4 regions of the Streptomyces sp. NPDC058326 genome follow, and region 4 is predicted to be linked to each of the others. Evidence: riboswitches for the same ligand, from Rfam matches in the RefSeq annotation. Region 4 holds a riboswitch; each other region holds the start of a gene.
The links. Region 4 has a riboswitch for cyclic di-AMP ahead of ACFVYX_RS20085 (C40 family peptidase). Riboswitches for the same ligand answer to the same signal wherever they lie in the genome.
Positions count from the first base shown of each region.

Region 1: linked by a shared signal. The riboswitch ahead of ACFVYX_RS04745 (peptidoglycan DD-metalloendopeptidase family protein) and the one ahead of ACFVYX_RS20085 (C40 family peptidase) in region 4 are both predicted to bind cyclic di-AMP.
Region 2: linked by a shared signal. The riboswitch ahead of ACFVYX_RS13340 (M23 family metallopeptidase) and the one ahead of ACFVYX_RS20085 (C40 family peptidase) in region 4 are both predicted to bind cyclic di-AMP.
Region 3: linked by a shared signal. The riboswitch ahead of ACFVYX_RS14325 (transglycosylase SLT domain-containing protein) and the one ahead of ACFVYX_RS20085 (C40 family peptidase) in region 4 are both predicted to bind cyclic di-AMP.

Region 1 covers NZ_JBHVZO010000002.1:426,002-429,462, forward strand. Annotated here, with positions in the region: gene ACFVYX_RS04730 (helix-turn-helix domain-containing protein) at 1-140, shown strand, start outside; gene ACFVYX_RS04735 (DUF6126 family protein) at 197-352, shown strand; gene ACFVYX_RS04740 (tyrosine-protein phosphatase) at 362-1,183, opposite strand; cyclic di-AMP (ydaO/yuaA leader) riboswitch at 1,544-1,731, shown strand; gene ACFVYX_RS04745 (peptidoglycan DD-metalloendopeptidase family protein) at 1,736-2,746, shown strand; gene ACFVYX_RS04750 (SGNH/GDSL hydrolase family protein) at 2,918-3,461, shown strand, end outside.
Region 2 covers NZ_JBHVZO010000005.1:423,068-426,528, reverse strand. Annotated here, with positions in the region: gene ACFVYX_RS13350 (M16 family metallopeptidase) at 1-97, shown strand, start outside; gene ACFVYX_RS13345 (M16 family metallopeptidase) at 94-1,491, shown strand; cyclic di-AMP (ydaO/yuaA leader) riboswitch at 1,717-1,881, shown strand; gene ACFVYX_RS13340 (M23 family metallopeptidase) at 1,894-2,664, shown strand; gene ACFVYX_RS13335 (GntR family transcriptional regulator) at 2,867-3,461, shown strand, end outside.
Region 3 covers NZ_JBHVZO010000006.1:100,709-104,169, forward strand. Annotated here, with positions in the region: gene ACFVYX_RS14315 (LysR substrate-binding domain-containing protein) at 1-613, shown strand, start outside; gene ACFVYX_RS14320 (hypothetical protein) at 715-1,341, opposite strand; cyclic di-AMP (ydaO/yuaA leader) riboswitch at 1,683-1,866, shown strand; gene ACFVYX_RS14325 (transglycosylase SLT domain-containing protein) at 1,871-2,743, shown strand; gene ACFVYX_RS14330 (phosphoribosyltransferase family protein) at 2,740-3,461, opposite strand, start outside.
Region 4 covers NZ_JBHVZO010000010.1:146,524-149,984, forward strand. Annotated here, with positions in the region: gene ACFVYX_RS20075 (ATP-dependent Clp protease proteolytic subunit) at 1-379, shown strand, start outside; gene ACFVYX_RS20080 (hypothetical protein) at 387-692, shown strand; cyclic di-AMP (ydaO/yuaA leader) riboswitch at 1,032-1,214, shown strand; gene ACFVYX_RS20085 (C40 family peptidase) at 1,217-1,693, shown strand; gene ACFVYX_RS20090 (ATP-binding protein) at 1,866-2,303, opposite strand; gene ACFVYX_RS20095 (8-amino-7-oxononanoate synthase) at 2,495-3,461, opposite strand, start outside.

The DNA.
Region 1 (3,461 bases), on a different contig from region 4:
GCGCGCATTTCGACTCGCTCACCCCGCACCGGATCGGCGCCGCCACCGCCGGCGGGGCGGAGGTGCTGTTCGTCCACACCCTGATGCAGAGTCCCGCGGCCGAACTGTGCCTCGGCGACGGGACCGCCCACCGGCGGTGATCTCCGCGACGCTCCGTTCCTCCGTACTCCCTCCGATTCCTTCCGAAAGGGCAGACATGTCCGACAAGTCGCGACCGGTCACTGGTGAAGAGCGCGGAGAGGGCAAGTTCCCCAAGGGGCTGGTCCTCCGTCTGTTCGCCTATCTGATCGCAGGCCACCTCTTCGCCGGCTTCCTCTATCTGCTCTTCATGCTCGGCGGGCAGAACCAGTAGCCGACGGGTCTACGCCTCCGTGAGCAGGCGTTCCTTCAGCCGCTCACGGGTCTCCGGGGCCAGCTTCAGGCCCTCCGCGAGGTAGCCGTCCACCGAGCCCCAGGTCGCCTCGATCGTCTCGAAGGCGCCTCGCAGATACTCCACCCGCGCGTCGAAGAGGGGGCTCAGCAGTTCCATCACCTCGGGCGACATGGCGTCCGGAGCGGTGGAGCCGCGGCGCACCTTGTAGCGGCGGTGCGGCTCGTTCGACTTCACGTAGTCGTCCTCGATCGCCGCCCGCTCGACTCCGACGGCGAGCAGGGTGATCGCGATGGAGAGCCCCGCGCGGTCCTTGCCGGCCGCGCAGTGCATCAGGGCGGGGAGGCTGTCCTCCGCCATGGAGTGCAGGATCCGGCTGTGCTCGGCGGTCCGCTCGATCACCATCTTCCGGTACGACTCGGACATACGGGCGGCGGCCTTGCCGTCACCGAGGATCTCCCGCAGCTGCTCGATGCCGCCGTCGCGGACCAGCTTCCAGAACTCCTTGCCGTCCGCCGGATCGTTGAGGGGTATGTTCACGTTCCGTACGCCGGGCAGCTCGACGTCCGGGCCCTCGACCTTCCGGTCGGCCAGGTTCCGGAAGTCGAAGACGGTGTGCAGTCCCAGCGAGTCGAGGAAGACGACGTCCGTCCCGGTCGCGTGGGCGAGGTGGCCGCTGCGGAAGAGGCGGCCGGGGCGCACGGCGCGCCCGTCCGTCGTCGGCAGGCCGCCCACGTCCCGGAAGTTGCGTACCTCGGCCAGCTCGGGTTCGTTCAGCTCGATGGGCGGGACCTGCGGCAGCTGCTGCGTCACGGATGCTCCTGGTGGTCGACGTTCGGGTGCCCGACGCGGAATGGGTTCCAGGGGCAATCATCCAGGCGGGACGGTGGCAGCGCAGCCCCCTGGACTGGAATGGGTGATCTGTCCGTATTGAGGCCTTACGTATAACGCGCCCTGTTTACAGGTGAGATGAGCTCCCGTGCGTGAGCAGGGTCATAGAAGTGACGGATCGTGGCCGACAGTCGGAAGCAATTCCCCTGCGTAAAACGGGAATCGAAGGGCCGTCATCCACGGAGGGTGACCGGAATTCCGGGTGAAAGAGGCGGCGGAGAAAGCCGGTGGAAAACGGTGGCTTGTTCGTGCCGACCCCGCTCGTCTAGCGTCACCGTCAATCCGGTCGGACCGCCGAATCCTGCCACCGTCCGGAATTCCACTCATCCCATGCGTGGCAGGAGCGGGGGACCCAGGAAGTACGCCGGTCCCGCGACGCAGGACGGCTTGGGGTGAAGCCGCGTGAGAACGCGGCCGGGCATCTCCAGTCCGAACCCGACAGCTCACCTCGCAGGCGCCGGAGAGGAATTCGCCATGCCCGCGACGGGTAAGCACCGCCGTACGAAGTCCAGCCGCCTCACCCGCGGCATCGCCGCCGCCGGTACCGGAGGCGCCGTCGTCGCCCTCCCGTTCCTCGGAGCCACCGGGGCCCACGCCGCCGAGCAGGCGGCCCCGGCCGCCGCCCCCGCCCAGGCCGTCACCGCCGCCGCCCACGTGAAGGCCGCCGCCGTCCAGGCCGCGCCGACCGCCACGAAGGCCGCACCGAAGACGTACTCCGTCGTCCGGGGCGACTACCTGTCGAAGATCGCCTCCGAGCACCACCTCGCGGGCGGCTGGCAGAAGCTCTACGCCGACAACCGCCAGGTCGTCGGCGAGGACCCCTCGCTCATCCTGCCCGGCATGAAGCTCACGCTCGGCGCCAAGAACACCGCCAGGCCCGCCGCCCCGAAGAGCGCCGCGCCCAAGGCCGCCGCCCCCAGGAGCAGCCAGAAGACCTCCGCCGCGCCCTCCTCGAAGAACGGCGACACCCCGCGCGCCTCCCGTGGCGCCGAGCGCTCCTCCGCCCCGGCCGCGCAGACCCCGGACGCCGCCCCCGCGCGGTCCACGGGCTCCTCCGCCTCCGGCGCCTCGACCTCCGCGTCCGGCTGGGTCGCCCCGGTCGGTGGCGGCGTCTCCACCCCGTACCGCGCCTCCGGCTCCATGTGGTCCTCCGGCTACCACACCGGTGCCGACTTCATCGCCTCCTCCGGCACCACCGTCCGCGCCGTCGGCGCCGGCACGGTCGTCTCGGCCGGCTGGAGCGGTGCGTACGGCAACGAGGTCGTCATCCAGCACGCCGACGGCAACTACTCGCAGTACGCCCACCTCTCCTCCCTCTCCGTCTCGTCCGGCCAGACGGTCACCGGCGGCCAGCAGATCGGTCTCTCCGGTTCCACCGGCAACTCCACCGGCCCGCACCTGCACTTCGAGATCCGCACCTCGCCGAGCTACGGCTCCGACATCGACCCGCTGGGCTACCTGCGCCAGCACGGCGTCTCCATCTGAGCCCGACGCCCGTCAACTCCCGTGTGGCCCGGCACTCCTGTGCCGGGCCACCGGCATGTCCCCCCGCTCTATTCCGGCTTGGCACATTCTTTATCGGTGGCATATGTCACGCACCGTCAACCCCTCCTTACGGTCGCGTAGGTCACACCCGAAAGGGAAGGATGTGCTCCCGTGGCAGACGATTCGAGATCAAGAGACAAGAACGCATTCGGGTCGTACGCGGCGATCGGTGACAGCTTCACCGAGGGCGTCGGAGACCCCGGGCCCGACGGGACGTACGTCGGCTGGGCGGACCGCTTCGCGGTGCTGCTCGCCGACCAGCTGCCGGAGCACGACGCCTTCCGCTACGCCAACCTGGCCGTACGCGGGCGCCTCCTCGACCAGATCGTGGCGGAACAGGTCCCCCGGGCGAAGGAACTCGCCCCCGACCTGGTGACCTTCTGCGCCGGCGGCAACGACATCATCCGCCCCGGCACGGACCCCGACGACGTGGCCGAGCGCTTCGAGCGCGCCGTCGCCGAACTGACCTCCGCCGTCGGCACGGTCATGGTGACCACCGGCTTCGACACCCGTGACGTGCCCGTCCTCCGGCACCTGCGCGGCAAGATCGCCACCTACACCGCCCACGTCCGGGCCATCGCGGACCGATACGACTGCCCGGTCCTCGACCTGTGGTCCCTGAAGTCCGTCCAGGACCGGCGGGCCTGGGACGACG
Region 2 (3,461 bases), on a different contig from region 4:
CCCCGACAACCGCGCGGTACTGGTCTACGAGCCCCTGACGACCGAGCAGAGCGACGAGGCCGACGGCGACGAACACGAAGAGGGAGCGGACCAGTGACCGACGCTGCCGTGTCTTTGACGAGCATGGACTTCCACCCGCAGCCGGCCCCCGGTGCCGCCAGGCCCTGGGCCTTCCCCGCCCCGGACCGCGGCAAGCTGGACAACGGCCTGACGCTGCTGACCAGCCACCGTCCCGGCCAGCAGGTCGTGGCCGTGGAGCTCTTCCTGCCGGCGCCGCTGGACGCCGAGCCCGCCGGTCTCGACGGTGTCGCCACCATCATGGCCCGCGCGCTCTCCGAGGGCACGGACCGGCGGAGCGCCGAGGAGTTCGCGGCCGAGCTCGAGCGCTGCGGCGCCACGCTGGACGCGCACGCCGACCACCCGGGCGTACGGGTCTCCCTCGAGGTGCCCGTCTCCCGGCTGCCCAAGGCCCTCGGGCTGCTCTCCGAGGCGCTGATCGCCCCGGCGTTCCTGGAGACCGAGATCGAGCGCCTGGTGCGCAACCGTCTCGACGAGATCCCGCACGAGACGGCCAACCCGTCCCGTCGCGCCGCCAAGCAGCTCTCCAAGGAGCTCTTCCCGGCGGAGTCGCGGATGTCCCGGCCCCGCCAGGGCACCGAGGAGACCGTCGAGGCGATCGACGCGGCCGCGGTCCGCGCCTTCTACGAGGCGTACGTCAGGCCCGCCACGGCCACCGCCGTGGTCGTCGGCGACCTGACCGGCGTCGACCTGGACAAGGTCCTCGCCGAGACCCTGGGCGCCTGGACCGGAGAGCCGGCCGAGCCGCTCCCGATGCCGCCGATCACCGCCGACGACACCGGACGGGTCGTCATCGTGGACCGGCCGGGCGCCGTCCAGACCCAGCTGCTGATCGGCCGGATCGGTGCCGACCGGCACGACCGCGTCTGGCCGGCCCAGGTCCTGGGCACGTACTGCCTCGGCGGCACCCTCACCTCGCGGCTCGACCGGGTCCTGCGCGAGGAGAAGGGCTACACGTACGGGGTGCGGGCCTTCGGGCAGGTGCTCCGCTCCGACGGCCAGGGGAACGGCGCCTCGATGCTCGCCATCAGCGGTTCCATCGACACCCCCAACACCGGCCCGGCCCTTGACGACCTGTGGAAGGTGCTGCGCACGCTGGCGGCCGAGGGCCTCACGGACGCCGAGCGTGAGACCGCGGTGCAGAACCTGGTGGGTGTCGCGCCGCTCAAGTACGAGACGGCCGCATCCGTCGCCGGGACGCTCGCCGACCAGGTCGAGCAGCACCTCCCGGACGACTACCAGGCCCAGTTGTACGCGCGGCTCGCCGAGACGGGCACGGTCGAGGCGACCGCCGCCGTGGTCAACGCCTTCCCGGTGGACCGGCTCGTCACCGTCCTCGTGGGCGACGCGGCGCAGATCGCGGAGCCGGTGCGCGCGCTCGGCATCGGTGAAGTCACCGTCGTGACCGGCTGATTCCGGCTCTCGACCGACTGTTCCCGGTTGCCGGGCGGCTGGAGCGGAGGACCCCGACGGCACATCGCGTCGGGGTCCTCCGCTTTGTCCGTATTGGTATCAAGCATGATCGTATGCCCTGTGGTATGTCTTACAAACTGGCGGGTCCGGTTGGTGATCGCCAGGCGATCCGCATAGCGTCGGTGCGTCTGTTCGGCAGTTGCACCCGCCGCACCCGCGGCATCCGGACAGTCATCGCCGAGTCCCCGTCAGGCGCGAGCCTGGGGAGCCGGGGACCCACACGTAGTCCCTGGGGTGAATCGGGCGCCTTCGTCTCGGCGGAGGGGCTCGTAGGAGACCTTCCTGCTCCGAACCCGTCAGCTAACCCGGTAGGCGAGAAGGAAGGAAAGGACCAGCCCCTACATGGCGTTCACCCGTGCCACCGGGAAGCATCGTGGACCGAGCCGGATGGCGCGCCGCAGCGTGGGCATCGCCGGCGCCGCGACGCTCGCCACCACCGGCGTCATCGGAACCCTCGCCTCCCCGGCGCTCGCCGCCGACGCGGAGAACCGCTCCCCCGAGGACACCGGTCTCACCAAGGTGATCACCGAGGACTCCCTCGTGGACCGGATCAACGCCCAGGCCGCCGCCCAGGAGGAGGAGGCCTTCGAGGCCGCCGCCAAGGCGAAGGCCGAGGCCGAGGCGAAGCGCAAGGCGGAAGCCCGCGCCAAGGAGATCCGCGAGGCCGAGGAGCGCGCCGCCCGTGAGGCCGAGCGCCGCCGTCTGAACTCCTTCCAGCTCCCCGTCGCCGGCTCGTACGTCTCCACCGGCTACCAGACCGGTGGCTCGCTCTGGTCCTCCGGCAGCCACTCCGGCGTCGACTTCCACGCCTCCTACGGCAGCAGCGTCGTCTCCGTCGGCTCCGGCACCGTCGTCGAGGCCGGCTGGGGCGGCGCCTACGGCAACAACATCGTCATCCGGATGAACGACGGCACGTACACCCAGTACGGTCACCTCTCCTCCATCGGCGTCTACGTCGGGCAGAGCGTCGAGCCGGGCCAGCAGATAGGCATCTCCGGCTCGACCGGCAACTCGACCGGCCCGCACCTCCACTTCGAGGCGCGCACGACCGCCGAGTACGGCTCCGACGTCAACCCGGTCGCCTACCTCCGCGCCCGCGGCGTCAACGTCTGACGCCCGGCGCGCACCACGGGGTCCCACCCCGTACCGCGTCGCAAAAGCCCCGGCTCATGCTGAGCCGGGGCTTTTCGTCGGTCAAAAGGCAGTCATATTCCGCTGAGGCATCGGAAATTCCGGCGCGCTGCAATAGAGTCGCAGACCGGGCGCAGAACAGGCGCCAAGAATTGTCTCGCGCAGACCAAGGCGGAGGTCGGACATGCGCATTCCCGCGCACTCGGTATGCACGGCGATCCGGGACGACATCGTCTCCGGCGTCTTCGAGCGGGGCAGCCGGCTGACCGAGGAACAGCTCGCCCGCCGGTACGGGGTCTCCCGCGTCCCGGTCCGCGAGGCCCTGCGCACCCTGGAGTCCGAGGGCTTCGTCGTCACCCGGCGCCACGCGGGCGCCCACGTCGCCGAGCCCACCGAGCAGGAGGCGGCCGACCTGCTCGACATGCGGGCGCTCCTTGAGCCGCTGGGGGCGGCGCGCGCCGCCCAGCGCCGCACCGAGGCGCACCTCAAGGTGCTGCGCGGCCTGGTCAGGCTGGGGCAGGAGCGGGCCAGGCGGGGACAGGGGGAGGATCTGCGCTCACTGGGCGGCTGGTTCCACGAGACGCTCGCGCAGGCCTCCGGAAGCCCGGCCCTGACGGCGCTGCTGACCCAGCTGCGCCACAAGATCGCCTGGATGTACGCGGTCGAGCAGCCCACCCAGCCGGTGGAGGCCTGGGCCGAGCACGGCGCGATCGTCGACGCCGTGGCGCGGGGGGACGCCGAGCGGGCGCGGGCGCTGACCGCCCTGCACGCGGAACGCT
Region 3 (3,461 bases), on a different contig from region 4:
GGTCCACTACTTCGTCACGGCGGGCGCCGAGCTCGTCGCTCCCGCGCTGGCCCGATTCCGTGCCGAACACCCGGGCGTACGCGTGGAGTTGAGGATCGCCGACGGGGCGCCCGACGAGGAGGCGGACCTCACCCTGACCGTACGTCCCCGGGTCGGCGGCGCCGGCGCGTCCGGTGGCGGGCTCCGGCTGGTCCATCTGCTCGACGACCCCTACCGGGCCGTGCTGCCCAAGGGGCATCCGCTCGCCGGCCGCCGCACGGCCGTCGACCTGGCGGCGCTGGCCTCCGAACCCTGGGTCGGCAGCGAGCGACCGGGCCCGTGCCTCGACGCGGTCATGGAGGCATGCGCCGCGGCCGGGTTCACTCCGGACATCGCGGTGGAGTGCGAGGAGTACGCCACCGCGCAGGGCTTCGTCGCGGCGGGTCTCGGCGTCAGCCTGATCCCCTTGACGGCCTTGGGCAGCCGCCACCCGAACGTGACCGTCCGCAAGGTCCGCGGTCCGGAGCCGGTCCGTTCGATCCACGCGGCGGTACGCGAGTCCTCGCTCGCCCTGCCCGCCGTGCGCGGTCTCCTCACCGCACTTCAGGAGGTCGGGGCGAGGGCGGCACAGTGAGCGGCTCGCAGCTCATTGTTCTCCGCCCGGACCACATGTGATGGCTGCTCCTGGCGCACCTGAGCATCCATCACGTAGCCCGGCGGCACGACAGGCGGGCGTCAGTGGCCGGCGTGCGCGGCGCGGTGGATCGTGGCGTCGAGGAGGGCGAGGGCGTCGGCGGCGGTACGGCCGGGCGCCCTGTTCCAGGGCCCGATCAGGTCCCGCCATCCCCGTGACCGGAGTTCGGCCATGATCCACGCCGCCGCCTCGTTCATCGTGGTCGCGCTGCCGTAGCCGAGCCGGTGGGCGGCGAGGAGGGCGCCGCAGACGCACCGGGCGCCGCGGGCGTCGCGCAGCTTGTAGGGGGCGTTCTGCCAGCCCCACTCCGTCAGCACGAGGCGGGCGTAGCCGAGGTGGACCGAGGGGCGCAGCTCGGGCTGGCCGACGCGGCGCCAGGCGTGGAGCCGGTCGGGCAGTACGGCTCCGAGCCGTCCCGGGAGGCGGCGCTCGGCCGGAAGGGGCGGCGGCAGGGCGTCGAGCGCGTCGGCGACGAGCCGGTCCACCGGCACGGAGAGCAGGGCTCTCCATCTCTCGGTGTCCGGCGGGGCGTCGGGTGCGGGGGCGGTCGTGGGTGAAGCTGCGGCGGTCCAGTCCGTGACGATCCGCTGCCAGGTGGCGCTCTCGTAGAGGGCGGCGGCCTCACGGTCGAGGGTGTCGGGGGTGAGCAGGGAGGCGGAGGGCGACATCCGGGCGGCTCCTCGGTCGGGGTCACTCCATCGTTCAGGACGAATGTCGGCTTTGCGACGTATGCCCTTGAGTACACCCCGACCGACGGGCACTTTCCAACACACTCTTCTATTAAGAGAATTAAGGGCCATATACGGACATTGAACGCCTGGTGATGCGACTCACTTTTCCCAGCACTCGCCCGCTCCCCGAGCCGGCGCATGCCGCGCCGCACAAGGAAGTTCGGCGGGCCGGAGAAACGGTCGATCTTGAATTCGATGAATTCTGTGATCCATTCACCGAGCAGAGACATCCACACCCCTTGTTCTCTCCGGCACGACTGGCCTACGGTCACCTCCATTCGAGCGGATCGCCGAATCCTGCCACCGCTCGGAATACCTCCCTTTCACCCGACGGCAGGAGCGGGGGACCCACGAATACGCCGGCCCGGAATCCGGAACGGCTCGGGGTGAAGCCGCGTGCGCGCGGCCGGACATCTCCAGTCCGAACCCGACAGCTCACCCCGAAGGCGCCGGAGAGGAATCCGTCATGCCTGCACACGGTAAGCACCGCCGCCCCCGACGCCACTCCGTCTCGCGTGGAATCGCGCTGGTCGGAACGGGTGGGGCAGCCCTCGCCCTGCCGCTCATCGCCCCCGCCGCAGCCGGCGCCGCGACCGTATCCGGAGCCCCGGAAGTCGCTGCCCGGCCCCTCGCCGCCCCCGCCGCGGCGGCCACGGCCAAGGCTCCCGCCGCCCCGGCCGCCGCCCGGACCTACACCGTCGCCAGCGGTGACTCGCTTTCCCTGATCGCCCAGAAGAAGGGAATTCAGGGCGGCTGGAAGAGCCTTTACCAGGCCAACAAGACCACTGTGGGTGACAACCCGTCACTTATTCACCCGGGCCTTGAACTGACGCTCGGTCGGAATTCCGTGAAGGCGACCCCCGCGCAGCCGAAGAAGTCCGGTTCGGCCGAACGGGCGAGCCGTTCCGAGCGCCGGGCGGCCGCCCCGGCCGTCGCCAAGGGCACCGGAGCCTCCGCCGCGCAGGCCGCTCCCGCCGCCGCTCCGGTCCAGGCCGCCCCGGCCGCCGCCACCCAGTACGCGAACAACCTCGACGGCTGGATCCGGGAGTCGCTGGACATCATGGCCCGGCACGGTATCCCCGGTTCCTACGACGGGATCCTCCGCAACGTCATGCGCGAGTCGTCCGGCAACCCCCAGGCCATCAACCTCTGGGACTCCAACGCGGTGAAGGGCACCCCCTCGAAGGGGCTCCTCCAGGTGATCCAGCCGACCTTCGACACCTACCACGTGCCGGGCACGTCCACGGATCTGTTCGACCCGGTCGCCAACATCACCGCCGCCTGCAACTACGCGGCCGCCCGCTACGGGTCCATCGACAACGTCAACGGTCCCTACTAGTCACGGAAGTGCCGGGTGAACCAGGAGGCGGCGAGCTCCGCCACCTCCTCCAGGGCACCCGGTTCCTCGAAGAGATGGGTGGCGCCCTCCACGACGGCCAGCCGGTTCTCGCAGCGCAGCCGGGAACCGGCCCGCCGGTTGAGGTCGAGGACCAGCTCGTCCCGGCCGCCCACGATGAGCAGCGTCGGGGCCCTGACCCGGGCCAGGTGGTCGGCCGCGAGGTCGGGTCTGCCACCGCGTGAGACGACGGCGGCCACCGGGGACGCGGGGTCGCCCGCCGCCCACAACGCGGCGGCGGCTCCCGTACTCGCGCCGAAGTAGCCGAGCGGAAGGCCGCCGCCCTCGGGCCGCTGGGCGAGCCACTGGGTGGCGCCGGCGAGCCGGCCTGCGAGCAGCGGTGTGTCGAAGACACGGGCCCGGTCCCCCGCCTCTGCCTCGGTGAGCAGGTCGAAGAGGAGCGTTCCGAGGCCCGCCCGGTTGAGCGCCGCCGCGACCGCCCGGTTGCGGGGGCTGTGCCGGCTGCTGCCGCTGCCGTGGGCGAACAGCACGATCCCCGCGGCCCCCTCGGGCACCGCGACCCGTCCGGTGAGCGTGGCCCCGGCGGCGGGGATCCGTACGTCAGCGTCATGGACGACCGGGCCGTGGGCGGCGCGGTTCCGGTCCAGGCAGGCGATGACCTCGGAGTCCGGGGTCTGGGTGAAGTCCCGGTAGAACTGCC
Region 4 (3,461 bases):
CACGATGCGCTCGCTCCACTGCGACGTGGGGACGACCTGCCTCGGCCAGGCCGCGTCCACCGCCGCCCTCCTGCTCGCCGCCGGCACCCCGGGCAAGCGGATGATGCTCCCCGGCGCCCGGGTCACGCTCCGTCAGCCGGCGATGGAGGAGCCGCTGCGGGGGCAGCCGAGCGACCTCGACCTCCAGGCGCGCGAACTCCTCCGGCTCCGCTCCCTGATGGCCGGGATGCTCGCCGAGGACACGGGACAGAACCGTGAGCGGATCGACGCCGACCTCGACCGCCTCACCGTCCTGGACGCCCCCGCGGCCGTCGCGTACGGCCTGGTGGACCATGTGATCAGCAGCCGGCGCGCGGCCGCCGGCGCCCCGGCACGGTGAGCCGGCCGTGGTCCCCGAGCTGCCGCCGCTGCCCGCCCTGACCCGCGCCGAGGGCGAACTCGTCGACGCCTACCTCGAAGTCGTCGACCTCCTCGGGAAGATCAATCCATCCAGGGGCACGCATACTTATGGTGCGCTGCGCGCGGCCCAGGCCCTGGTGGGGCGGGCGGAGGCGCTGCGACAGGCCCTGACGCTCATGCATATACGGGGCGAGGCCGAGGTCCACGCGGACACGTTGGCGCGCGCCCTGCGGGTGTTGGACGGGGAGCGCAGGACGGGTCGCGTCACCGTCCAGGAGCCCCGGGCGAGTTGACATTCCGGCATGTCGTGTAGAGGTCCGTACGGCCGACGCGCGCCGCAGAATCACTCCCCCGTTCGGCTTAGTAGACGAGTCGACATATGTCCCGGGTGAGTTGCGCTGCAGATGTACGCATCTGGCGGAATGGGTCGTTCCACCCCTGGTGCGGGGCTCGTTGGCCAAACCTCCGAAGATCGGGAAAGCGTCCTGTCCACCCGAACGGATCAGTCGTGAGGAGCCTCACATATCGCCGTTTCAGCTCGGATTTCGACCGGTGCGTGGGTCAAGATCCCTGTCGACGACAAGCCCCCGCCGCCGCGGCGGGGCGGTCCGGGCGGACGCCGAGTCCTGCCGCTGTCCCGGACGTCTGGTCGACAGGATTGGTTCGGCAGGAGTGGAGGACCCGATTTTTACGGGACGGACGCGCTGTTTCGGCAGCGGGGCCGTCCCTTGGGGTGAAGCCGCGCAAGCGGCCGGGCATCTTCGCCTGCCCGAACCCGACAGGTCATCCTTCACAGGCGGCTGACGAAGGGTTGCGCATGACCGCGCAGATGCACGTCCCGTCCCTGCTGTCCCGGGCCGGAGCCGTCTCGGCTCTCACCCTCGCCGCCGTCGGCGGCACGCTGCTCGCACCAGGAGCGGCTTCGGAGGCACAGGCAGCCACCACGCACGCGAACAAGGCACTGAGCGTCGCCGCGTCCAAGAAGGGAGCCCCGTACCGGTACGGGAGCACCGGGCCCTCCAGGTTCGACTGCTCCGGTCTGACGCTCTACGCGTACAAGAAGGCGGGCAAGTCGCTGCCCCGCACCGCGCAGCAGCAGTACAACAAGACCCGGCACGTCTCCGCCTCCGGCAGGCAGAAGGGTGACCTGGTCTTCTTCCACTCCGGGGGGAGGGTCTACCACGTGGGCATCTACGCCGGCAGCGGCAAGATCTGGCACTCGCCCAAGACGGGCTCCTGGGTGAAGCTCGACAAGATCTGGTCGTCGAAGGTCTATTACGGCCGCGTCCGGTGAGCCGACGGCCATAGGGCCTCCCGCCGGTCAGGCCGGGCTCGCGACGCCTGATACGGCGCCCGGCCCGGTGAGCCGCCGGTGGTGACGGTCCGTTCGTGAGGGGGGCGGTGGCGCCGCCGTACCCCTCATGACATCGCGTCAGGTGGCCGGCGCTCCGTCAGGGGAGCGTCCGTCAGCAGCTGGCGACCGGGACCGGCACCCACGGGAGGGTGATCCAGACCGTCTTGCCGCCGTCCGCGGTCGGGGTGACCGAGAGGCGGCCGCCCGCCTCCGCCGCGAGGACGCGGATGATGACCAGGCCCCGGCCGTTGTCCTGCTGGACCGCCGCCGGGAGGCGGCGGGGCCGCCGGGGATGGCTGTCGGTGACGCCGATGTGGAGCCGCTCCTCGCGCTCCAGACGGACGTCCACCGTGAAGGTGGGCGAGAGGCCGAGGGTGTGCAGGACGGCGTTGGTGGCCAGCTCGGAGACGATCAGGCGGATCGAGTCGGCGGTCTCCGCCGCGCCGTCGAGACCCCAGCCGGTGAGGACGTCGGCGACGTACCGCCGGGCCGTGGGGACCGAGGCGGGGTCGCTCGGCAGCGTGACGGATGCTTCCAGGTGATCTGCCATGGCGACGCTGTCCCTTTCCCGCCGGAGCCACTGCCCCGGATCGCGCTTCGCGTCAGAGTGCCACCGATCGTGCTGCGCCGCGCCGCGTTCCGCCAAGATATGTCCCCATCTGTCGCCCGAAGCGGTGAACTCTGCTGCCAGGAAACGTCTTTGGGCCGCGCGGGGCCCCGAAGTCGGAGCCCCGCCCGCCGTCAGTCCCGCGCGAGCGCGGGCGCGGTCGCCAGGATCGTCTCCACCGCCCGCTCGATCTGCGCGTCCGTCAGATCGGCGCGTGCCGTGAGGCGCAGCCGCGAGATGCCGTCGGGTACGGACGGGGGCCGGAAGCAGCCGACGACCAGGCCCCGGTCCCTGCAGTCCGCCGCCCAGCGCAGCGCCGCCTCGGGGGAGGGCGCGCGCACCGAGACGACGGCCGCGTCGGGCCGGGCCGCGGTGAGTCCCGCCCCGGTGAGCAGCCCGTGCAGCGTGGTCGCGACGGTACGGGCCCGCCCTGCGAGGCCCGGTTCGGCGACGAGCCGCCGGAGACTCGCGAGCGCGCCGCCCGCGGCGGCCGGGGCGAGTCCCGTGTCGAAGATGAAGGTCCGGGCCGCGTTCACCAGGTGCTCGATCACCCGGGCCGGGCCGAGGACGGCACCGCCCTGGCTGCCGAGGGACTTGGACAGGGTCAGCGTGGCCACGACGTCCTCGTCGCCCGCGAGCCCGGCCTCGTGGAGGGCGCCCCGGCCGCCCTCGCCGAGGACGCCGAGACCGTGGGCGTCGTCCACGACGAGTCCGGCGCCGTGCGCACGGCAGGCGGCGGCCAGCTCCGGCAGCGGCGCCTTGTCGCCGTCGACGGAGAAGACCGAGTCGCTGACGACCAGGGCCCGCCGCCCCGGATGCGCGTCGAGGGTCTTCCGTACGGCCTCGGGGTCGGTGTGCGGGACCACGGCCGTCTCGGCGCGCGCGAGGCGGCAGCCGTCGACGATCGAGGCGTGGTTGGAGGCGTCCGAGACGATCAGGGCGTCCCGGCCGCCGAGCGCGGTGAGCGCGGCGAGGTTGGCGGTGTAGCCGGAGGAGAAGACGAGGGCCGCCTCGAAGCCGCAGAACTCGGCGAGTTCACGCTCGAGCCGGGTGTGCAGCCGGGTGGTTCCGGTGACGAGCCGTGAGCCGGTGGAGCCCGCG